DNA from 4 places in the Brevibacterium aurantiacum genome. Region 1 is predicted to be linked to each of the others. Evidence: riboswitches for the same ligand, from Rfam matches in the RefSeq annotation. Region 1 holds a riboswitch; each other region holds the start of a gene.

Region 1 (5,496 bases):
CACCGTCATCCGCGAATCCGCTGGAGACTTTGGCCTGCGAACTTCCCGTCGGTTCCGCCCATTCGGTGGGACCGGGCAAGTACGAGACGCTCCTCGTCCTCGACCGCAAGGGCTCGATCCCGCTGGTGACGTTTACGGCCCCGCACGGATCCGAGGCAGTCCCCCACACCGTTCCCAACGAACCGTATCTGACGATGCTGCGCCTCGGCGCAGAGGAGGTCAGGTCCGTGACGACGCTCATTTCAGCCTCGGAGCTCAACTTTGAATCGGAGCTCAGTTCAGCGTCGGAGCTCAGCTCTGCCGCAGCGACTCCCCAGCCCGCAGCTGCACGAGTGTGAGGTCGAGCAGCGGCGTCGCCACAGACAGATCCGCTGCCGTTCTCGCAAGGTGTCCGAGGATGTGCTCGGTTTCGCTGGGCAGGCCCGAAGTCACGTCACGGTAGAGCGATGAGGTGAACGACGAGCCCTCGGCGGTGAGCATGGACAAGGTCATCTCCCTGGCCTTGGCCGAGACCGGGTGTCCGCCCGCAGCCGCGACGGCCTCGAGCTCGTCGACGATCCGAACAATGTGCGCATGCCCTCCGGCCGCCATGATCGCCCCGACGGGTGCCCGGAACAGGCAGGTGACGACCCCGGCTGCGGCGATGAAGATCCACTTCTCCCACAGGGCGTCGGTGATGTTGTCCAGAATCTGCAACTTAAAGCCGGGAACATCGAGGGCCTGGGCGATGGAATCCGGGACGCCCGTTCCGTCGAGATCGCCGATGGTCATAACGGCGAGGTCCGTCATCTGGTGGACGGCACCGTCCATGATCGTCCCGACGATCTTGACCAGACCGCCCAGCACCTGGCCGGGGAACTCCTCGACCAATCGCTCGATCTGAGCCATGCCGTTGAGGAACGGAATGATGAGGGTGTCCTCCCCCACTGCGGGTCTGATGTCGTCGATGATCGACTCCAGACCGTTGGCCTTGACCGCGACGATCACCAGGTCGAAAGACGTCGAACTCGAGCCGTTGGCAGTGGCGAGTTCGGCTGCGGTGAGGACGGGGATGTGGTTCGTCCGGTCCTCCCCGGGTGCAACGAATCGCAGACCGTTGGCCCTCATCGTCTGTGCTCGGGCCTCGCGGACGAAGAATGTGACATCGCGTCCTGCTTCGAACAGGCGGGTGCCGAACGCTCCGCCGGTTGCGCCGGCTCCGGCAATGAGTATCTTCACTGTGTGCTCTCCCATGTCAGATGGATTCCGTGGCGTCTGCGCTGCGCGCTGTCACAATGCCTGTTTGAGTTCCTTAGCTGCCGCCGCGGGGTCATCTGCTGCGGTCACTGCGCGGACGACGACGATGCGCTGTGCTCCCGCGGCCTGGACTTCCGCCAGCCGCTCACCAGCGGAGATCCCACCGATTGCAAACCAGGGTTTGGCTGCGGTGGTGGCGAGCGCACGCAGGGGTTCGACTCCGATGGCGGCCCGGCCGGGTTTGGTGGGGGTCTCCCACACGGGGCCGAGACAGAAATAGTCGATCTCGGGGTCCGCCTCGGCGGCGTGGGCCTGTTCGATGGAGTGTGTCGAGCGGCCCAGGATCACGTCGGGGCCGAGGACCGTGCGTGCCTGTTCGCTGGTGAGGTCGCCCTGGCCGATGTGGAAGACGTCGGCGCCGACGAGGAGGGCCACATCGGCACGGTCGTTGACGGAGAACAGCTTCCCGTGACGATGGGCTGCCTCCCTGAGGACTTCGAGTGCTTCGATCTCAGCGCGGGCTTCGAGGCCCTTGTCGCGCAGCTGGATGATGTCGACGCCACCGGCATAGGCGGCATCAAGGAACTCGGGGAGATCGCCCTGCGCGCTGCGGGAATCGGTGCAGACATAGAGCCTGGACGCGTGAAGCCGGTCCAGTCGTGCGGCTCTGTCTGTGTCGTGGACTGCGGCGTCCATTGTCATATCTGCGGCCATGCTCCTAGAGTAGAGGAGTTCGCGGGAGCCTCATAAAGGGGGCTGAGAGGGCTTTGTGCCGACCGTTCAACCTGATGCGGATCATGCCGCCGGAGGGAGAAGCACGTGCACGTCATTGTTGTGGGGGCCGGGATCATCGGCTTGTCCACTGCCTGGAATCTGCGCCGTCGCGGCGTCAGCGTCACCATCATCGATCCGGCTCCCGCCATGGGTACCTCCCATGCTGCGGCGGGGATGCTGGCTCCGGCCGCCGAGGTGGTGTGGGGGCAGTCTCCCCTGTACCCGCTGATGCGTGCCTCAGCAGACCTGTACCCGGACTTCGCCGCCGAGCTGGCTGCCGCGTCTGGCCATGATCTGGGGTATTCGAGCGCCGAGACCTTTGTGTGTGCCGGTGACCGGGCCGATCTCGCCTCTCTGCGCGAACTCATCGACCTGCAGCGCGCAGCCGGTTTCGACGTCTCCCTCGTTCCCGGGTCAAGAGCCAGGGATCTGGAACCGGCGCTCTCACCCGGGGTATGCGGTGCGGTCACCATTCCCGGGGATCATTCGATCGATCCCCGTCGACTCACTGGTGCACTGCTGGCCGTCCTCGGTGACTCCGTTGTCCGTGCCCGAGTGACCGGTCTGCTCTCTCAGGCGGATCGGACCGTCGGTGTCGAACTCGAGGATGGGACGAGACTGCAGGCCGATCAGGTCGTCGTGGCCGCGGGCGGTTCCTGCAACGACATCTCCGGAGTTCCCGCGCTGCCCCTGCGCCAGGTATGGGGCGAGGTGATCAGACTGCGGGCGCCCGAGACTCTGACCCCGCTTCTCACACGCACGATCCGTGGGCTGGTCAAAGGTCGGCCCGTCTACGTTGTGCCTCGTCCCGACGGTGAACTCGTCCTCGGTGCCACGAGTCGTGAGGACGGTCGGTCCGGGATCAACGCCGGAGGCGTCCACCAGCTGCTGCGCGACGCCGAACGTCTCGTCCCTGCAATCCTCGAGGCCGAGATCACCGACATCACCACCCGCGCCAGGCCGGGCTCACCCGATGACGTGCCGATCATCGGGCGCATCGATCCCGGCTGTGTGGTGTCCACCGGCTTCTTCCGACATGGCATCCTCCTCGCTCCTCTGGGGGCGAACCTCACCGCCGACCTCGCGCGCGAGAGCGGAACCCTGACGAGACCGACGGAGACACTCGCCGCGGTGACGCCCGACCGATTCGCCGAAGCCGCTCATGCTCAGCACCTCCAGACCACACCGACCGAAATGTTTCAGCAACCGACAGGGAGTCAACTGTGACCGACACGATCAGCATCACGCTCAACGGCGAGCGCCATGAACTCGCCCGTCCCACCACGGCCAGGGACCTCGTCTCCGGTCTCGTTGACAAGGACATCACCGTCGATGGCACACCCGTCGACGGCAGTCGTCTGGGCATAGCGCTCGCCGTTGACGGTGAGGTGATCAGGCGCGGGAAGTGGTCCGACTTCACCTTGGCCGAGGGGCACAGTGTCGACATCGTCACCGCTGTGCAGGGAGGCTGACATGAGTTGGAACGTCGACGAGGTGACCCTGAACTCCCGACTGGTCATGGGCACCGGGGGCGCCAGTTCGCTGAGCATCCTCGAACAGGCCCTGGAAGCCTCGGGCACCGAACTGACGACTGTGGCCCTGCGCCGATATGACGGGACGGCCCGGGACTCGGTGTTCGCCATGCTCAACCGTATGGGCATCCGTATTCTGCCCAACACTGCCGGATGCTATACGGCTCGTGATGCTGTGCTGACTGCCCAGCTGGCCCGGGAGGCACTCGAGACGAACTGGGTGAAGCTCGAGGTCATCGCCGATGAGGAGACTCTGCTGCCGGATCCGGTTGAGCTGTTCAGGGCCGCGGAGGAACTCGTCCTCGACGGGTTCACGGTCTTCGCCTATACGAACGATGATCCGGCGTTGGCTAAGAGGCTCGAGGACGCCGGTGTCGCCGTGGTGATGCCGGCCGGTGCTCCGATCGGCAGCGGATTGGGCATCCTCAACCCCCACAACATCGAGACGATCGTCAACCGTGCCCAGGTGCCGGTGATCCTTGATGCCGGCATCGGCACCGCCTCCGATGCGGCCCTCGCGATGGAGCTCGGCTGCACCGCGGTCCTGTTGGCATCGGCTGTGACTCGGGCACATGATGCGACCGCCATGGCCCGAGCGATGTCCCTGGCCGTTGAGTCCGGTCATCTGGCTGCCCACGCTGGCCGGATTCCGAAGCGTCCGTTGGCCCTGGCCTCGTCGACCTTCGAGGGGATGGTGACTCCGGCATGAGCACCGCGAGCAATCCGGGTCCACTGGTCGCACCGACCGATTCTCTGAGCCCACGGGAACTCGAACGCTACGCCAGGCATCTGAGCCTGCCGGGGATCGGCATCGAGGGGCAGCGGCGACTGCGGGCCGCCTCGGTGCTGGTCATCGGTGCGGGCGGACTGGGAGCACCGGTCCTGCACTACCTGGCCGCGGCGGGGATCGGGTCGATGACGATCATCGACGACGATGTGGTCGAGGCCTCGAATCTGCAGCGCCAGGTCCTCCACCGCGATGCCGATATCGGCCGGGCCAAGGTCGATTCCGCCCGTGATGCTCTGCTTCGTCTCGATCCGGAGCTTGCAATCACCGCGATCAGCGAACGGTTGAGTCCTGACAATGCATTTGAGCTGTTTCGCTCCCATGATGTCGTCCTCGACGGAGCCGACAATTTCGCGACCCGCTACCTGTCCAATGATGCCGCCGAGCTCACCGGCACCCCGCTGGTCTGGGGCACGATATTTCGCTTCGCAGGTCAGGTGAGCACGTTCGTCCCCGGGCCTGGGCCGATGCTGCGTGACCTGTTTCCCGATATTCCTGAGGCCGATTCGGTCCCCAACTGCGCTGAGGGAGGGGTGCTCGGGGTTCTGTGCGGCACCGTCGGCTCCGCCATGGCCACAGAGGCCGTGAAACTCATCTGCGGCATCGGCACACCGCTGATCGGTCGTCTGCTGCGCTATGACGCGTTGGAGGCCGACTACTCGACGCTTCGGTTCTCACCGGATCCTGATCGCCCGCCAGTCACCGACCTCGCCGAGGTGGCGGTGGCCTGCGCCGCTGCCGACCAAGGACTAGGGCGCCAGAATGCGAAGGGCTCAGGTGCCGAAGGTCAGTGCGCGCGACGGGACGATGAGGTCAGCATTGAAGAATATCTGGCCGAGTCCTCCCCTGCCATCCTCATCGATGTGCGTGACGGGTGGGAACGGCAGATCTCGGCCATTCCCGGCTCCGTCCACCTGCCGCTGAGCGTGCTGCAGGTCCAGGGATGGAAGGCGGTGGAAGCCGCGACTGCTCTTCCGCCACGCGAGGTCATCTTCCACTGCAAGTCGGGGGCACGGTCTGCTCAGGCCGTGGCGCTGCTCAAGGAGGGTGCGCCGGGGGCCGTGCGTCTGCGTTCGCTGCTGGGTGGCATCGACGCTTGGTGGGCTTCAGGACACGAGACGGTTCAGGCGCCTGGCCAGACCGCAGTGTCCGGCTCTCATCACTCGT
Region 2 (5,496 bases), 600 kb from region 1:
TGCGCGCAGCCACCGGTGGAATCGCCTCACGCAGCCGCTTCACGTCGAGGTCGCTGTTGTGGGTCGCGGTCGAATAGATGGAATGGTGGAACCCGAGGACCGTCCAGCGCGCCTCGTCCCCGTGCTCGGCCACGACCTCATCGATGAACTCCGCATGCTCGTCGGTGTCGGAGTCATTCGAGTTGATATTGATGAACAGAACCCCCGAATCGATGAACCAGTAGTCACCGCCGGACGCAACGAGTCCGCCTTCACCGTGGTCGCTGCTCACGTTCGGGCGGTTGAAGTGCTGCTCATAGGACTTCGAAGCGACATCATGGTTGCCGATCGTCGTCGCCTGCGGAACTTCCTGAGTCGCCTCCGGAGCCAGGTACTGCTCGTACTGCCCCTGGTCACCTGCTGAGTTCACCTGATCGCCCAGTGAGAAGAAGAACCGCGGATCCTGCGCGGTCTCCAGCCCCGAGTTCAAGGTCCTGTCCCAACCAGTCGCGTCATCGGGCTGCCCGCCGCCGGCCCCGACCTGCGGGTCACCGAAGACAAGGAATTCGCTGTCGCCGCCGGAACCACCCGTGTCGAACTGCGCCACGGCTGAGTAGCCATCCTCTTCGCTGCCGACCTGGTAGGAGTATTCGGTGTCCGGCTCCAGACCGGTCATGCTCGCATGATTGTAGTGGCGCTTGAGATCGGTCGACAGGCCCGAGTCGCTGGTCTCGGCGCTATGGGCATCCTCGGGCAGAGCCGAGCCCTCAAGCTCCGAGGTTTTAGCCCAGCGGACCTCGCCGTCACCGGAGTTCTCGCTCATCCATGACAGGTTGCGAGAGCTCTCATCCGCCCCGACCTGCAGCACCACATCGGAGATCGCGGACTCCTCGTCCGCCTCTGGCTGCGTCGAGGGCGAGGTCGAGGGCGATTGCGTGGGCTCGGCAGGTGTGAGCCCGGCATGCGCAGGGACAGGTACTGCGACGAGAGCCGCCAGCAGTGCCGAAACGGACAGAATACTCATCGGAGATCTCAGGTGTTGTGCTTTCACCCGAATATTCTTACCCGTCGGTAATGAAAGCTCCGCCGCCGACGTGCGACCGCCGAGTCAACGGCAGGTGAACTTTCCGTAACGAGCTCTGCGCGTCGACTGGGGTACAGTGGTTCTCACGACAGGGGAGCGCCGAAAGGGGCGCTGAGAGTGCAGATGAAGCTGCAGACCCTCGAACCTGATGCGGCTAGCACCGCCGAAGGAAGTCGAGACTCTTCTACCCCTCCTTGATATGAGGAGGCACTATGCCAGAAATGACTGCGCCGGATTCCGCTGTGAAGACCGCGCCCCACTATTCCCAGGTACCGGCGACGAAGCAGTGGCGGGTCGTCGACTACGTTGTCACCGCCGTGCTGGGAATCGGCGTCGGACTCATCTTCTGGGTCCTGGCCCTGAGCTGGAAGGTCCTCGAACTCGGGTTCCAGGCCTTCCCTCCATCGATCGGCCTCATCGCCGGCCTCTGGGTCCTCGCCGGCCCTCTGGCCGGTGCCATTATCCGCAAACCCGGTGCCGCTCTGCTGTGCGAAATGATCGCCGCCATCGTCGAGGCGGTGCTGGGCTCTCACTTCGGAGCCACCGTTCTGCTCTCCGGACTCGTCCAAGGCCTCGGCGCCGAACTCATCTTCGCGGCCTTCGGCTATCGCAGGTTCACCCTGTGGGTCACGAGCTTGGCCGGGCTGCTGGCCGCCGCGTTCATGTCCGTGAGCGAGAACATCATGTACAACGCCGAATGGCAGTTCGGCTACCAGGCTGCCTATGCCGTGTGCGCGATCATCTCCGGCATCGTCATCTCCGGCATCGGCGCCTGGTTCGCCTACCGGGCGATCGCGAAGACCGGGGCCCTGAGCGCCTTCGCCTCCGGCCGAGCGCGCTGATGGCCCTGCCGATTCGCGCCCGCGGGTTCTCGTGGCGCCATGCCGACCGTGATGAACCCGCGGTCGGTCCCCTCGATCTGGACATCGCAGCAGGTGAGAAGGTGCTTCTGCTCGGCCCGTCCGGGGCAGGTAAGACCACCCTCCTGCATGCGATCGCCGGAGTTCTGCCTGCCGAGTCGGGTGAGGCAGATGGTCAGCTTCTCATCGGTGACCGTCCACCGGATCCGCGCCGAGGTGAGACCGGGCTGGTCCTCCAGGACCCCGATTCGCAGGTGATCTTCTCCCGGGTCGGTGATGATGTCGCCTTCGGCATGGAGAATCTGGGCCTGCCCGCCGACGTCATCGCCGCTCGCATTCCAACTTCCCTTGCGGCAATGGGCCTGGGTCTCCCCCACGACCATCCCACCGCTGCACTGTCCGGAGGACAGAAGCAGCGTCTGGCGCTGGCAGGAATCCACGCGATGGCACCGCAGGTGATCATCCTCGATGAGCCGACGGCCAATATCGATCCGGATTCCGCCGCCTCCGTTCGGGATGCTGTCCTCGAGACCCAGGCGGCTACCTCGGCGACGATGGTCATCGTCGAACACCGGGTCGGACTGTGGCTCGATCACGTGGACACCGTGATCGTCCTCGGCCCAGCGGGCCTGCTTGCCCAGGGTCTGCCGAGGTCGGTCTTCGGTGATCCTGCGCTCGCCGAGGTGCTGGTTGAGTGTGGGATCTGGGTGCCGGAGACGGCCGGACCCTCCAACCCTGCGGTGCAGCCTGGTGCGGAACCGCTCCCCCACCCCGACGGCGAGGTCGTGCTGACGACCGAGTGCCTCAGTGTGGCTCGCCCCGGTGCGAAGGTTCCGGCGGCGACCGGCCTCGATCTGTCCGTTCGGTCCGGTGAGGCCCTGGGCATCGTCGGCGCCAACGGGGCCGGCAAGTCGACCTTGGCGCTGACCCTGGCCGGCCTCATCCGGGAATTCGAGGGAGAGGTGAGAGCTGTCGGTAATCTGCGAGATGGTGCCAAGCATGCCCGACCCTTCCGGTGGCCCTCAGCGTTTCTGGCTCCTCGCATCGGGATGGTGTTCCAGGAACCCGAACATCAGTTCCTGCGCTCGAGTGTGACCGAGGAGCTGGCCTTGGGACCGCGGCTGGCCGGATGGTCGAGTGCCGAGGTCGACGATCGCGTCGCCGAACTCCTCGAGGTGCTGGGACTTGAGAAGCTCGCCGAGGCCCATCCACAGGGCCTCTCGGGCGGTGAGAAGCGTCGCCTGTCGGTGGCTGCCATGATGGCGCCGCGGCCGCAGGTGCTCATCGTCGACGAACCGACGTTCGGCCAGGATGCCCTGACCTGGGCCGGTCTGGTCGAGCAGTTCATCGACGTCCTTGCCCGCGGGTCCGCCGTGGTCGCGGTCAGCCACGACCATGCGTTCCTCGACGCCATCGGGGCCAGGCGGGTCGAGTTGAGTCGGAGGACGAAGGCAGGTGAGCGAATTGCGTGAGCACGCGATCGAACACACCGATCCGGCTGGGCGAGCCACAGTCGCCACGGGCACCGAGGTCGCGGTTCATGATCCCGGCCAGCTCATTCCCTTGGTGCGCACCACGGCACTGGTCACGTGCAATCCGCTGACGAAGATCGCTGTGGCGCTCATCCTCATGGTCGGAACACTGTTGAGCATCGACATGGTCTCGGCGGGAGTCGTCCTGGGGTTCTGCCTGCTCGCACTGCCGACGACGGGGCTGGACCTGATAGCTGCACTCAAGCGTCTGTGGTTCCTGCCTCTCGGCGCACTTCTGGCGGCGTGGGGCACGGCGATTCTGGCAGAGAAGACCGGTGCGGTGGTCATCGACCTCGGTCCGGTCCTGATGACGACGGGTTCTCTCGAGGCAGCGGCCGCGATCTTCCTGCGTGCCTTGGCCTTGGCTATTCCGCTCATCGTCCTGGCCTCCACCATTGATCCTCGTGACCTCGCGGATGTGCTCATCCAGCGGCTGCACCTGCCCGAGGTGGTCGTCGTCTCGGTGCTCGCGGCGAGCCGACTGCTCGGGCTGCTTGTCAGCGAATGGCAGACTTTGGCGATGGCCAGACGGGCCAGGGGCCTCGCCGGGGGTTCGATCGTGCGGCGCACGGGGAGTCTCTTCGCCGGTATCTTCGTGCTGCTGGTGCAGTCGATCCGACGCGGTACCACTTTGGCCATGGCCATGGAGGGCAGGGCGTTCGGTCGTCCCGGACGGACCTGGCGCAGGCGCTCGACCTTCGGCGCCGGGGATGGTGTGGCTGTGACGGTGTCAGTGGCCGTCTGCGTTCTCGCGATCGTGGCCGCGCATGCGTTCGGTACGTGGAATCCGATCGTCGGCGGCTGAGGCACTGAAGGTCCCGCCAGCCACAGGCGATCGCATACTCAGAGCTGCCCGAGGAGCTCCTTGAGCGCGGCTCGCCGCTCCTCGAGGGCCTCGGTGCTGGGCAGCTTCGACGCGGTGAGCACCAGCATCGTCCTGCCTTCGTCCTTCGGTTCGGCCGCGGCCTCGAACTTGGTTCCGTCCTCGAGATTCGCCCGCCAGAAGGAACGCTTCTCAGTCGTCGAGGTGCGCGCCTCACCGTCGAGAGCCACGCCTGCCAGCGTTCCCTCGTCGATGAGGAAGGCGAAGCGGGTGATGACATCATTTCGCGTACCGGTCAAGGTGCGCGAGACCGCGACGTCGAAGGTTCCGTCGGCGCGCTGGCCCGGCACACGTCTGCCGATCTCCTGCTCATAGGCCACGACCGCGCCCTGAACCCACCACCCGTGCTTCTCAACGACCCCGTCGAACTGCGGGTAGAGGGCGTCGGCGAGTTCCTTGTGACTCGCCGACGCTCCCCCAGCCGCCTCGAGGCGGGCCCGAGTGTCAACCCAGGGTTCGCCGAGAGCCTTCTCGATCGCCTGCACATTCATCGCTTTGGTTGCCATGGGAGAAGTCTAGGCAACCCAGACCCATTTCAACAGGGCCGCCGCAATGCAGGCGGTGGGAGGAAGGTGCAGATCAGTCGATCTGGAGTTCGCCCATCTCGTCCCAGCCTTCGCCGTCGATCTTGCGCGAGATGATCTTCGGCGTCGACGCAAGGTGGGGGCGCATGGCTTCGAGTCCGGCGGCGAAGTGATCGCTCTTGACGTGGGGTTCTGCCCCTTCGTCGGTGAATGCTTCGACGAGGACGAACTCGTTGTCCTTCTCCAGGCTCTTGGACCATTCGAACCACAGGTTGCCCGGTTCCGACCGTGTCGCCTCGGTGAAGGTGCGCACCGCTTCGGGGAACTTCTCGACGCTTTCGGGCTTCACGTCATACTTCACAACGATGAAAATCATGCTGACCTCACTTCATCTCGAATTGGCTCTGTCTGTTCCAGCAAATCACATTCGCCGCATCTCTCACACGCGCTCGGCGATGAGGACGAGGAATCCGCTGTCTGGTTCGAAGGGGTGGAGCTCCCACGTGGCCAGCTTGAGGTTGACGATCATGCCGGTCGACTTCACATCGTCGATGAAGTCTGCGAAGTCATAGCCGCGGCCGGCTCCGAAGCCGGCGACGAAGCGTCCACCGGGTTTCAGCGTCGATTTGATATT
Region 3 (5,496 bases), 970 kb from region 1:
GATACGGCGTGTACATGTTCCTCACCCGACGAGGGACGAGGCGCAAGGCCGAGGGGACGATTCAGCCGCTAGCCTGGGCGACCGCCTCGGCGGCGGTGACATCGGCGGTCATCGCCCAGTTCACCGGCGGCCTCCATCTCACCGGGATCGGCCCAAGCGCGTGGATGTACCTCATCGCTCTGGCCCTGCTGGGGCAGGTGGTGGCCTGGCTGCTCATCAATCGGGGAAGCGTCCGGCTGGTGCCGTCGATGACGGCGAGCCTGCTGCTCATCCAACCCGTGCTCGCCCTCGTCCTCGCGGCGCTGATCCTCGGCGAGCAGCTCACCGTGGGCCAGGCACTTGGTGCCGGCCTCGTCGTCGTGGCGGTCGCTGTGGCCAATGGTGTGTGGCGGAGGCATTCGCGCCGCCGACGGCAGATCCTCAGGGAGCCAGGCTCGGGGCCTCGGTGATGCCGAACTGCGTCTTCAGCGCTCGCTGAGCCGCGAACCAGCCGTTCATGCCGTGCACGCCGGGTGCGGGTGGGGTCGCGGCCGAACACAGGTAGGCACCGGGGACGCCGAGGCCGTAGTTGTCCCAGCTGGTGCGTGGGCGGGCCATCATCCGGTAGAAGGAGACGAGCCCGGTGGCGATGTCGCCGCCGATGTAGTTCTGGTTGTGCCCGGCCATCTCTGATGCGGGAATCGAGTTGTACGTGACGATGGTGTCGCGGAAACCGGGGGCGAAGCGTTCGATCTGATCGATGATGTACTGGGCCGGATCGAGAGGGCAGTCGAAGGGGACATGAGCATACGTCCACAATGGGCGCAGGCCGCCCACCTCGCGCGATGGGTCGAACACAGTGGGATCGGAGACCAGGCTGACCGGGTGAGCGGGCATGCGTCCGGCGATCACGTCCGCCTCGGCGGCGGCCATCTGCGCCCGGGTACCACCGACGTGGATGGTGCCGGCCCGGTTGATGTTGGGATCGGCCCAGGGCACGGGTCCGTTTAGGACGAAGTCGACCTTGGCCGCGGCGTTGCCCTGCTTGAAGCTGCGCAGCGACCTGTCGACCTTGGCCGGGATGAGACCGGAGAAGATCTGTGCGGCATTGAGCGCCGAGGTGTCGAGGAGGTACGCGCGAGCCGCCGGCATATCGGAGACGTGATCGATGCGCGCATTCGTCGTCACCGAACCGCCGTGTGCTTCGAGGTCGGCGACCATGGCATCGATGATCGCCTGCGAACCGCCGACAGGGGAGGGCCAGCCGCCGGCGTGGGCAATGGTCGAGAGCATTGTGGCCGTGGCGGCTGTGCCCATGGATGGCAGCCCGCCGATCGCGTGGGCGGCGACACCGGTGAACAGGGATTGAGACGTCTCATGGGACAGCGGAATGTTCCAGGCCGGGCTGGCCTGGGTCAGCAGCCGCAGCCCGAACTTCACCACATTGGCGATACCGGGAACGTCGCGCAGCGTCTCCGGGATGGAGCGCTTGTCGCCCAGCGACAGCCAGATCGCATCATCGACGCGCTCGAGCAGTGGGGCGAAGAAACGCCGCCATTCGGGACCGGCCGCGCCGAGGTGGTCGACCGTGGTCTCGAGATCGTGGAAGGCCAGCGCGGCTGGCTGATTGTCGAGCGGTTGAGCGTAGGAGACCTCGGGGGTGGTGAACTCGAGGCCCCGGGCGCGCAGGTCGAAGTCGACGAAGAACGGGCTCGAGATCGCCAGCGGGTGCACGGCCGAGCAGATGTCATGGGTGATGCCGGGGGCCAGTCCCAGGTCAAGGGTGCGGGCGCCGCCGCCGATGGTCGACTGGGCCTCATACACCTGCACGGACAGGCCCGCCCGAGCCATGGTGACCGCGGCGGCCATGCCATTGGGCCCGGATCCGACGACAACGGCATCTACCTCAGCATTGCTCATGGGCTCAGTCTAGGGGAGGGGACTGACACGCTTTGGTTGGCTGTCTCCTAGTCCTCGGCAACTGTGTTCTCGGTCCTTGGGTTCCCCGCTGACTCCTCAGAGAGTCGCCGCAGGGTGGGGAGCTCGAGATCTTCGTTGTCGAAAATCCACGTTGCCGACTTCCACGGCGAGCATTCTGCGAGATAGAGACGCTGGCCGCCGACATAACGGTGGTTGGACTGTGACTCGGGGTCCGAATCATATGTGCCGGGGATTCGTTCGTTTCCCCGGGGTACTGAGACCGTAAAAGGAACCTGCACCCACACGCTCGCATCCCACAGATCGCGAAGTTCGGGCCGGTGGAGAAAGATCCCATCCACGAGGAGGACACAGTTCTGCGGCAGGTCGAGCTGTGCGGGTAAAACGGTCACGTCGGCATCAACATCCCAGAACGATGGAACCACCGATGCTCCCTGTCTGAACGGAATGACGACGGATCGGATGAAGGCTTCGTAGTCATAAGAGTCCCGGTAGAAGGAATCGGGCCCACGACCATTGGTGTATCTGACCGAGCGGGGATGGTGGAATCCGTCGATGCTCAGCGACGCAACCGGGCGAAGCCCGTCCTGGGCTGCCAGTTGGACCAATTCCTCGGCGAGGACGCTCTTGTCCGCTCCATCGAGGCCGTCAATGGCCACGAGGCTGCGCCCACCGGCAGCGGACTCTCGCACTTGCGAGAGCAGTCGGCAGAGCACTGCGGCGCGAGTGCCGTCTCCGTTGGTGTTCGGCATCTCACCCCTGCACATACGCCTCATCGAAGAAGGCCAACTCCAATTCGACCGCTCGGTGCCAGATGCGCGACAACCTGTCTCGCACCGCGGCGGATTCCGCGTCCTCGCCAGTGGGGAAGACTCGCTCGAGTTCGTCGATGAGGAACTGCACCCACGCCCGGAAATCCTCACCACGGTGCAATTCGATCCACCCGGAATGGACTCGGCGTACAGGCATCGGTTCCGAGCGCTCGCCCCAATCGAGGTAGAGCCATTCGGCGATGACGAGCACGACCAGCAGGTCCGCGTAGGACGCCGAGTCGACGGCTTCGTACATGAGGTCACGGAAGCCCTCAGTCGGCCCAGTCAGCTGGGGGTCAGCGTAGTCGGTGGCAGGGACACCCACCTCGGCGAAGGCCGTGAGGAAATACGAATCCTCGTCGGCTTCGAGGAACCCGAGCTGTTTGGCAAACCGCAGCTTCGGCCCTACGGCATCGCCATAGGCAACGCATGCGCCGAGCATCGAGAGAAACGATTCGAAGAACTGGTAATCCTGGATCAGGTACTTCCTCATCACGGAGTCGTCGACCGTGCCGGCAAACAGTTCGGTGACGAATCTATGCCCGACCGCGGCCTCCCAAGCGGAAGACGCCTCCGCTCTCAGCGCCGCAACAGGCCCTCCTGGGGTCAGCCGAATGCTGCTGATCGTGTGTTTCGTGTCGACATCGCTCATCGGTGTCACTCCTCACTTCCTCCGCCGGTGCTTACCGGATCAGGTTCGAAGGGTCTGCTTGCGCACTCTCAGCGTCAGTCTTCTGGCGCTCCCCTGTGGTGTTTCGAGCCTAGCATCGGCGGCGCGTAGACTCACGACCATGGCTATCGCAAAGCAGCCCGTCATCGTCATCGATGCTCCCGACGCCGGTGAACTCGCGGAATTCTACGGAAAACTCCTCGACTGGCAGGTCAGAGTCGATGACGATGGCACCTGGGCAGAGATCACATCCGAATCCTGGCCCCCGATCTGCTTCCAGCAGGTTGAGGACTACCACGCACCCAGCTGGCCGGGGCAGTCCCACCCGCAGCAGATGCACATCGATGTCGTCGTCGATGACCTCGACGTCGCCGAGGCTGCCGTGGTCGAACTCGGTGCAGGGAAAGCCGTCGACCAGCCGGGGGACACCTTCCGCGTCTTCCTCGACCCGGCAGGCCATCCGTTCTGTCTCGTCCTGAACTGACGTTCTCACCAGCAGCCTCGAGCTGAGTCGAGACTAGAGTGATCACATGCACGTGATCACCTCTTTCGACGACCTCGAACCGGTTCCGTGGGCCAATGGGGCAGGGGAGGCGACCGAGCTCGTCTCACTCATCCAGTCCCAGGCTCTGACCCCGAACCTTCGACGCTGGCGCCTGAGTATTGCGCGATTGGACCGTCCTGCTGCGTTCTCGCCGCTGCCGGGCTTGGCGCGGACCTTCCTCCCCATCGGCGCCGAGGTGGCCCTTGAGATCGATGGACAGGTGCACTCAGTGACGCCGGCAGCGCCGGTGAAATTCCGTGGGGAGCAGAACGTCTCCCTCAGCAGTCTGGAAGAGCCGTGCTTCGCGCTCAACCTCATGGTCGAGACGGATGACCAGGCCACCTCGGAACAAAATGCCCTACAGATGACGACACAATTCACCGGTTCGGCGCTGTTCGCAGTCACCTTGGAATCGGGCCCCGGATACCCGAAATTCCAGCTGCTGGAACTCGAGCAGACGAACGTACTTCCGGGCCACCTCGGCGTGGCCATTCTGCACTGAAAAACGGGGCGTCGTGGGCGCCCGTTTTGGACCTGCGAATATCCTGCAAAGCGCCTGTCCTGTGCGTCACACAGGTCGGTATCATCGCAGGTCAGCGACCACAGAGTGGCCGTCTTCTCACAGCGTTGTCCCAGCCTTCGAAGAGGAGGGTCAGGAACCCCGAAAACAGCCAGCCGATACTGGACTCAGAGACCAGTCATCGGAGGTATTTTGGTGTCGAATCAGCATGAGTCAGGCAGACTGAATGAGCAAGAATGCACAGCGGCCGCGCAGGCGTCTCAGACCCTGCCTCTGATCACCGAAGAACTCGCCGCCACACATGCCAGAAACACCCAGTCGGCACCGACGGCGACCTCGCTTGTGACCACACCGGTGATGCCACCGAATCCGATCCGACGCGAAGAAGCGCCGGTGCCAACTACGTCGACCGAGTCGGCGACTCGGATGATGCAGGAGAACACCACAGCCGTCGACGAATCGACTGCGAAGGACGAAGTCGTTGAGAAGGAAAAGAAGGAGAAGAGCGCCAACAGGGTCTCGGCGACCCAGCTCGTCGCCGGTGCCGCAGCAGCAGCCACCTCCTCGGTCATCGGCGGGCAGCTGGGCGTGGCCGGAACGGTCGTCGGTGCAGGGGTCGCGAGCATCATCACCGGACTCGCGGTGACGCTCTACACCAGCAGCCTCGACAAGGGCAAAGAGAAGATCAGAGAAGTCGGCACGAAGCTCGCTCCGGCAGTGAAGGCGAAGTCACTCGGTGCCAAGACTCAGCGATCCCACGCCACCAGCACCTTCGGGAGCCTGAGCGACGAGGCGGACGCAGCCACGACCGTCGACGTTCCGTCAGCGCAGCACCCATCACCCGATGCCACCGAGGCGGCCAACGAGGAACCGAAGACGTGGTGGCAGAAGCTGCGCCGCAAACGCGTCCTCTACCCGGTGGCTATCGGGGTGGCGACATTCGGAATCGGCCTGGGTGCCGTAGTCATGGCCGAATCATTCACCGACGCCGACATCTCGCCCGGCACCTCACAGATCTCACGATCAGTGACCG
Region 4 (5,496 bases), 1.2 Mb from region 1:
CGACCGGCAGGTCAATGACGGTCTGACGTTGGACAAGCAGCGCCACACCACTCCGATCATCGGCCTGGCAGATTTGGCCGAAGCCGATGTCATCGAGATCCTCGCCGCCTCCGCCGAGGTGGATCCTGAGCAGGTCGTGGGACACGACGTCTACACGATCCCCGTCCAGTCCCCAGGGCTCTTCGGTGCCCAGGAAGAGTTCTTCGCCGCGCCGAGGTTGGACAACCTGCTCTCCGTCCACGCCGGAGTCAATGCCCTGGTCGACGTCGATGCTGCGTCCTTGGATTCCATCGCGCTCTTCGCCGGATTCGATCATGAGGAGATCGGGTCGAACTCGCGTTCCGGTGCCTGCGGGCCGCTCCTCGCTGACGTCACCGAACGCATCATCGCCTCCCTGTTCCCGGGCTCGACGCGCAGCGAGTACCTGGCTGCACTGGCCTCGTCGATATGCGTATCCTCGGATGCCGGGCATGCCGCCCACCCGAACTATCCGGAACGCCACGACCCTCATGTCCGCCCCCGCCTCGGCGGTGGTCCGCTGCTCAAGCTCAACGCCCAGCAGCGCTATGCCACGGATGCCGTGGGCACCGCGGCCTGGTCACAGGCCTGCGCGGCGGCCGGGGTCGAGTACCAGAACTTCGTGTCGAACAATGCGATGCCCTGCGGGTCGACGATCGGCCCGCTGACCGCGACCCGCCTGGGCATGACCACCGTCGATGTGGGACCGGCACTGTACTCGATGCACTCGGCGCGCGAAATGGTCGCCATCAGCGACGTCGTGGCCCTCGGGGCCGCAGCGACGACCTTCCTGCAGGGCGCGTAGCCGCGCGGCACACCGGCCACTCAGCGTCGATCGGGGCGCTCCGGCCGCGCATCGTCGATCGGGACGCCTCGGCAGCCGGCCGGCCGCGGGGCGGACGCGGGGTGCCTGAGTTGGGTGCCTGAGTTGGGTGCCTCGGCGGCCCAGCGCTTCGCCCGCCGAGCGCCTCGGCCACCGCTCACTTCGCCAGCCGGCCGGACGCTTCGGCAGTCGGAGCCTCGACAGCCGGACCTTTCGGCGAAACGAGTGGTCGCTTCGTGCGAAGAACTGCTCTCGATCATCGCCGCGGTCGAAAAACTCGTCGCCCTTGACGACTTTTTCGACCGCGGCGATGATCGAGTCGCACCGACCCCTCACCGTCGATCGCGACGCACCGAACACTCAGCGTCGATCGCGACGCACCGGCCGCGCATCGTCGATCGGGGCGCCTCGCCCGCTCACTGACAGCGGATTATTCTTAACTGAATTCCCAGGTCAGCGCCTCAGTTCGAGGTGTCTGCGCGGCACTGCGGGTTTGTCCCGGCGCCGCTGGGCGTGATAGAAGTTGCACGACCCCACGGGAGCCTTCTGAAGAGGCTGAGATCAGGCTGAAACCGCCTGAGACCGTAGAACCTGATCCGGTTGATACCGGCGTAGGAAGTGAGGACTGCAGATGACTGCATTCACCCCTGAAACAACCGACCACACCACCGCTGTCTCCTCGGCCGAGGAGCACCCGGACACGTTCTCCACCGAGGAGCACCCAGACGCCTTCTCCACCGAACAGTACGCGACCCACTCGCAGGCGTGGATCGAGGACGCCGAGCACGGAATCCGCGTGCCTGTCACGCGCATCGAACTCGACGACTCGAACTCTCGGCCAAATGAGCCCGTCCACGTCTACCGCACCTCCGGTCCCGGCAGCATCCCTGAGCAGGGTCTGCCTGCGCTGCGCTTCCCCTGGATCGACTCGCGCGTCGACACCGAAACGTATGAGGCGCGCGGACATCTCATCGCCGATGACGGCCGAGCCGCCGTGCGCCGCGGCGCTCCCTCCCAGCAGTGGCAGGGCCGCAAGCCGGTTCCGCGTCGAGCCAAGGCCGGCCGCACGGTGACTCAGATGCACTACGCCCGGCAGGGAATCATCACCCCGGAGATGCGCTTCGTGGCGCTGCGCGAACAGTGCGATGTCGAACTCGTCCGCTCCGAGCTCGCCGCCGGACGCGCGATCATCCCCAACAACATCAACCATCCCGAATCCGAACCGATGATCATCGGCAAGGCCTTCCTCGTCAAGATCAACGCGAACATCGGCAACTCGGCGGTCACCAGCTCCATCGCCGAGGAGGTCACCAAACTCCAGTGGGCCGCGAAGTGGGGTGCCGACACCCTCATGGACCTCTCCACCGGCAACGACATCCACACCACCCGCGAGTGGATCATCCGCAACTCCCCGATCCCCATCGGCACCGTCCCGATCTACCAGGCACTCGAGAAGGTCGACGGCGATGCGAACGCGCTGACCTGGGAGATCTACCGCGACACCGTCATCGAGCAGTGCGAGCAGGGCGTTGACTACATGACCGTCCACGCGGGAGTGCTCCTGCGCTACGTCCCACTCACTGCCGATCGGGTGACGGGCATGGTCTCGCGCGGTGGTTCGATCATGGCCGGCTGGTGCCTGGCCCACCACAAGGAGAACTTCCTCTACACCCACTTCGACGAGCTCTGCGAGATCTTCGCCCAGTACGATGTCGCCTTCTCCCTGGGCGACGGACTACGCCCAGGCTCCATCGCCGACGCCAACGATGCCGCCCAGTTCGCCGAGCTCGACACCTTGGCCGAGCTGACCGAGCGCGCGTGGACCCACGACGTCCAGGTGATGGTCGAAGGGCCCGGGCACATTCCACTCCACCTCGTGCGGGAGAACGTCGAACGCCAGCAGGAACTGTGTCACGGCGCTCCCTTCTACACCTTGGGTCCGCTGGTGACCGACATTGCGCCGGGATACGACCACATCACCTCGGCGATCGGGGCAACAGAGATCGCACGGTACGGCACAGCAATGCTCTGCTATGTCACGCCGAAGGAGCACCTGGGCCTGCCCGACCTCGACGACGTCAAGACCGGAGTCATCACCTACAAGATCGCGGCCCACGCAGCGGATCTCGCGAAGGGCCACCCCGGGGCCGGCGACCGTGATGATGCGTTGTCGAAGGCGCGCTTCGAGTTCCGCTGGCGCGACCAGTTCGCGCTCGGCTTCGACCCGGAGACCGCCGAGGCGTTTCACGACGAGACGCTGCCCGCCGAACCCGCGAAGACCGCACACTTCTGCTCCATGTGCGGACCGAAGTTCTGCTCCATGCGCATCTCCCAGGACATCCGCGACACCTACGGCAGCGCCGAAACCCAGGCCGCGATCGCCGGAATGCAGGACAAAAGCCGCGAGTTCCTCGCCGCGGGAGGGCAGGTCTACCTCCCCGAACCCACCATGGGCCCACCCCAGGGGTGAGGGGAGGGGGTGCCGGGCTGGGGCGACTGTGCTAACAGCTCGATCTACGGAAAACAGCCCAGCTTTGAAACAGGGCTGTTTTCTGTAGATCGAGCCTAAACGGAGGGCACTGCCCCGCGACCCTCCCCACTCCCCTACTTGTTCAGCTCATCCAGGGCGTTCTGCGAACCGGGGTGGAGCGGGATCGGATCGGGCGCCTCGGCGGTGTCGAGGTTGATCTCATCTGCGGCCGCATGGACCTTCACGAGGTCATCCTTCTTGTCGTAGATGAGCGTCGTCAGGGCGCACGCGGTGCCTTCGTCCATGTCGTTGCGGACCATGAGCACGTTGGGGGTGACGATGGTCTTGACCTCGTCCACGCCCTTGTACGTCTCGCCGGGGATCTCGGCCACCTCGTAGACGGGGTTGATCTCCTTCATCGGATCCTCGAGGTCGGAGATGTCGAGGATCTCCACGTCCTTGCCGTTCGAGGTGAACAGGTCGGTGACACCGGCAGTGGGCAGGCCGCCGGACCACACCATGCCGTCGATCGTGCCGTCCTTGAGACTGTCGACGGTCTTGGCCAGGTCGAGACGCTGCTTCGTCACGTCACCGTCTCCCAGTCCGGCGGATTCGATGAGGCGGTTGGCGATGACCTCGGTGCCCGACTTCGGCGAACCGGTGGAGATCGTCTTGCCCTTGAAGTCCTTGATCGACTTGATGTTCGCCGACTTCCGCACGACCACGTGGGTGTAGTTGTCGTAGATGCGCGTCAGCGCCGAGATGTCCTCGGCCTCCTTGAAGTCCGCGTCACCGGAGACCGCGTCGGCGGCGGTGTCGGCGAGGGAGAACGCGATGTCGAAGTCGCCCTTGGCCAGTTGCTGCAGGTTCTGCACGGAGGCACCGGTCTCGGCCGCGGTGGCCTTGAGGTCAGTGTTGTCGGAGATGATCTGCGCCAGACCGCCGCCGAGGACGTAGTACACGCCCGTCGAGTTACCTGTGGCAACCGTGATCTGCCCTGAGGCCGCGGTGCAGTCGCCACCTCCCTCGCCTGCCGGTTTGGCTTCCTGCTTACCGCCGCATGAGCTCAACGCCAGCACCGCGGCAACGGCTGATGCCGTGATTGTGAACATCCTTGTTCGCTTCATGGACTTCGTCCCTTTCTCAGTTGGACTCGGCCAGAGATCCGGTCGAGCGTGTTTCGGTGGATCCGATATCGCTGGTAGTCGCCGAGGTGGTCTTCGGTTTGCGACGCAGCAGCAGGTGGACGATGACGGCGAGGATGAGAGCGGAGAACCCGATCATCATCGACATGGGCTGGAGGTAGAGCAGGGCTCCTGCGGCGATGAAGCACAGGATGCGCTCGGGCCAGCCCGCACGGCGGATGATCCAGCCACCGGCACCGGCGGCAAGTGCGGCCACGGCGAACGCGGAGACGAGCCCGGTCCACACTGCGCCGATGAACCCGCCCTGGGCCACGAGGCTGGCACCTTCGGGGGTGAAGGTGAAGGCCAGCGGGACGAGGAAGGCAGGGATCGCATACTTGCAGGCCTGCCACATCGTTGCGATGACCCGACCGCCGGTGATCGCTGAGGACGCGACGGCCGCGAGAGCCGTCGGGGGTGAGACCTCGGACAGGACCGCGTAGTAGAAGATGAACATCGCGGCGGCGGCCTCGGGGACACCGAGTGAGATCAGCGCCGGGCCGACGATGACCCAGCTGATGATGAACGAGGCCGTCACAGGCACTGCCAGGCCGAGGATGGTCACGGCAACGGCAGCGAAGATGCAGGTGAAGATGAGGACCGCAGTCGGGTCTGTCGACAGTGCCTGCGCACCTTTGATGAGGATGTCGGAGATGACTTGGCCAAGGCCGGTCTTCGTGATCGTTGAGACGATGATGCCCGCGGCCGCACATACGCTGGTGACCGGCAGGACCGAACGGATGCCGGTCGACAGCGCCCCGTAGAAGACGTCCCAGACCGCTTTGAGGATGGTCTTCGGCTCGCCGAGGCGGGAGAGCACGATCTCGATGATGCCGAAGCCGATCCCGACCAAGGTGGCGTAGACGACGGCCTTGAAGGGTGCCATGCCCATGGAGAGGAAGACGACGATGATGCCCAATGAGATGAAGTGGTAGAACCCCTTCTTGAGGATGGGCCACGCGCGCAGGCCTGGGGGCGGCGTGTAGTCGACCTCGATCTTG

Evidence for each region. A riboswitch is a leader RNA that binds a small molecule or an ion and turns the genes downstream of it on or off. The one in region 1 is predicted to bind thiamine pyrophosphate.
Region 2: it holds a riboswitch for thiamine pyrophosphate, as region 1 does, so the genes downstream of both, CXR25_RS04975 (ECF transporter S component) here and thiO (glycine oxidase ThiO) in region 1, are expected to answer to the same signal.
Region 3: it holds a riboswitch for thiamine pyrophosphate, as region 1 does, so the genes downstream of both, CXR25_RS03290 (TenA family protein) here and thiO (glycine oxidase ThiO) in region 1, are expected to answer to the same signal.
Region 4: it holds a riboswitch for thiamine pyrophosphate, as region 1 does, so the genes downstream of both, thiC (phosphomethylpyrimidine synthase ThiC) here and thiO (glycine oxidase ThiO) in region 1, are expected to answer to the same signal.

What each region holds. Positions count from the first base shown of each region.
Region 1 covers NZ_CP025333.1:1,689,764-1,695,259, reverse strand. Annotated here, with positions in the region: gene CXR25_RS07835 (histone deacetylase) at 1-338, shown strand, start outside; gene CXR25_RS07830 (2-dehydropantoate 2-reductase) at 292-1,233, opposite strand; gene thiE (thiamine phosphate synthase) at 1,270-1,938, opposite strand; TPP riboswitch at 1,962-2,065, shown strand; gene thiO (glycine oxidase ThiO) at 2,056-3,237, shown strand; gene thiS (sulfur carrier protein ThiS) at 3,234-3,482, shown strand; gene CXR25_RS07810 (thiazole synthase) at 3,484-4,251, shown strand; gene moeB (molybdopterin-synthase adenylyltransferase MoeB) at 4,248-5,496, shown strand, end outside; gene CXR25_RS07800 (SRPBCC family protein) at 5,436-5,496, opposite strand, start outside.
Region 2 covers NZ_CP025333.1:1,089,439-1,094,934, reverse strand. Annotated here, with positions in the region: gene CXR25_RS04980 (purple acid phosphatase family protein) at 1-1,003, opposite strand, end outside; TPP riboswitch at 1,144-1,252, shown strand; gene CXR25_RS04975 (ECF transporter S component) at 1,285-1,905, shown strand; gene CXR25_RS04970 (ABC transporter ATP-binding protein) at 1,905-3,395, shown strand; gene CXR25_RS04965 (energy-coupling factor transporter transmembrane component T family protein) at 3,379-4,260, shown strand; gene CXR25_RS04960 (hypothetical protein) at 4,299-4,844, opposite strand; gene CXR25_RS04955 (putative quinol monooxygenase) at 4,918-5,238, opposite strand; gene CXR25_RS04950 (class I SAM-dependent methyltransferase) at 5,302-5,496, opposite strand, start outside.
Region 3 covers NZ_CP025333.1:721,977-727,472, forward strand. Annotated here, with positions in the region: gene CXR25_RS03275 (DMT family transporter) at 1-449, shown strand, start outside; gene CXR25_RS03280 (phytoene desaturase family protein) at 421-1,899, opposite strand; gene CXR25_RS03285 (nucleoside/nucleotide kinase family protein) at 1,947-2,669, opposite strand; gene CXR25_RS03290 (TenA family protein) at 2,671-3,381, opposite strand; TPP riboswitch at 3,381-3,486, opposite strand; gene CXR25_RS03295 (VOC family protein) at 3,521-3,883, shown strand; gene CXR25_RS03300 (HutD family protein) at 3,930-4,445, shown strand; gene CXR25_RS03305 (hypothetical protein) at 4,659-5,496, shown strand, end outside.
Region 4 covers NZ_CP025333.1:479,868-485,363, reverse strand. Annotated here, with positions in the region: gene CXR25_RS02185 (M18 family aminopeptidase) at 1-823, shown strand, start outside; gene CXR25_RS18750 (hypothetical protein) at 1,067-1,264, shown strand; TPP riboswitch at 1,368-1,477, shown strand; gene thiC (phosphomethylpyrimidine synthase ThiC) at 1,473-3,311, shown strand; gene CXR25_RS02170 (TAXI family TRAP transporter solute-binding subunit) at 3,446-4,438, opposite strand; gene CXR25_RS02165 (TRAP transporter permease) at 4,455-5,496, opposite strand, start outside.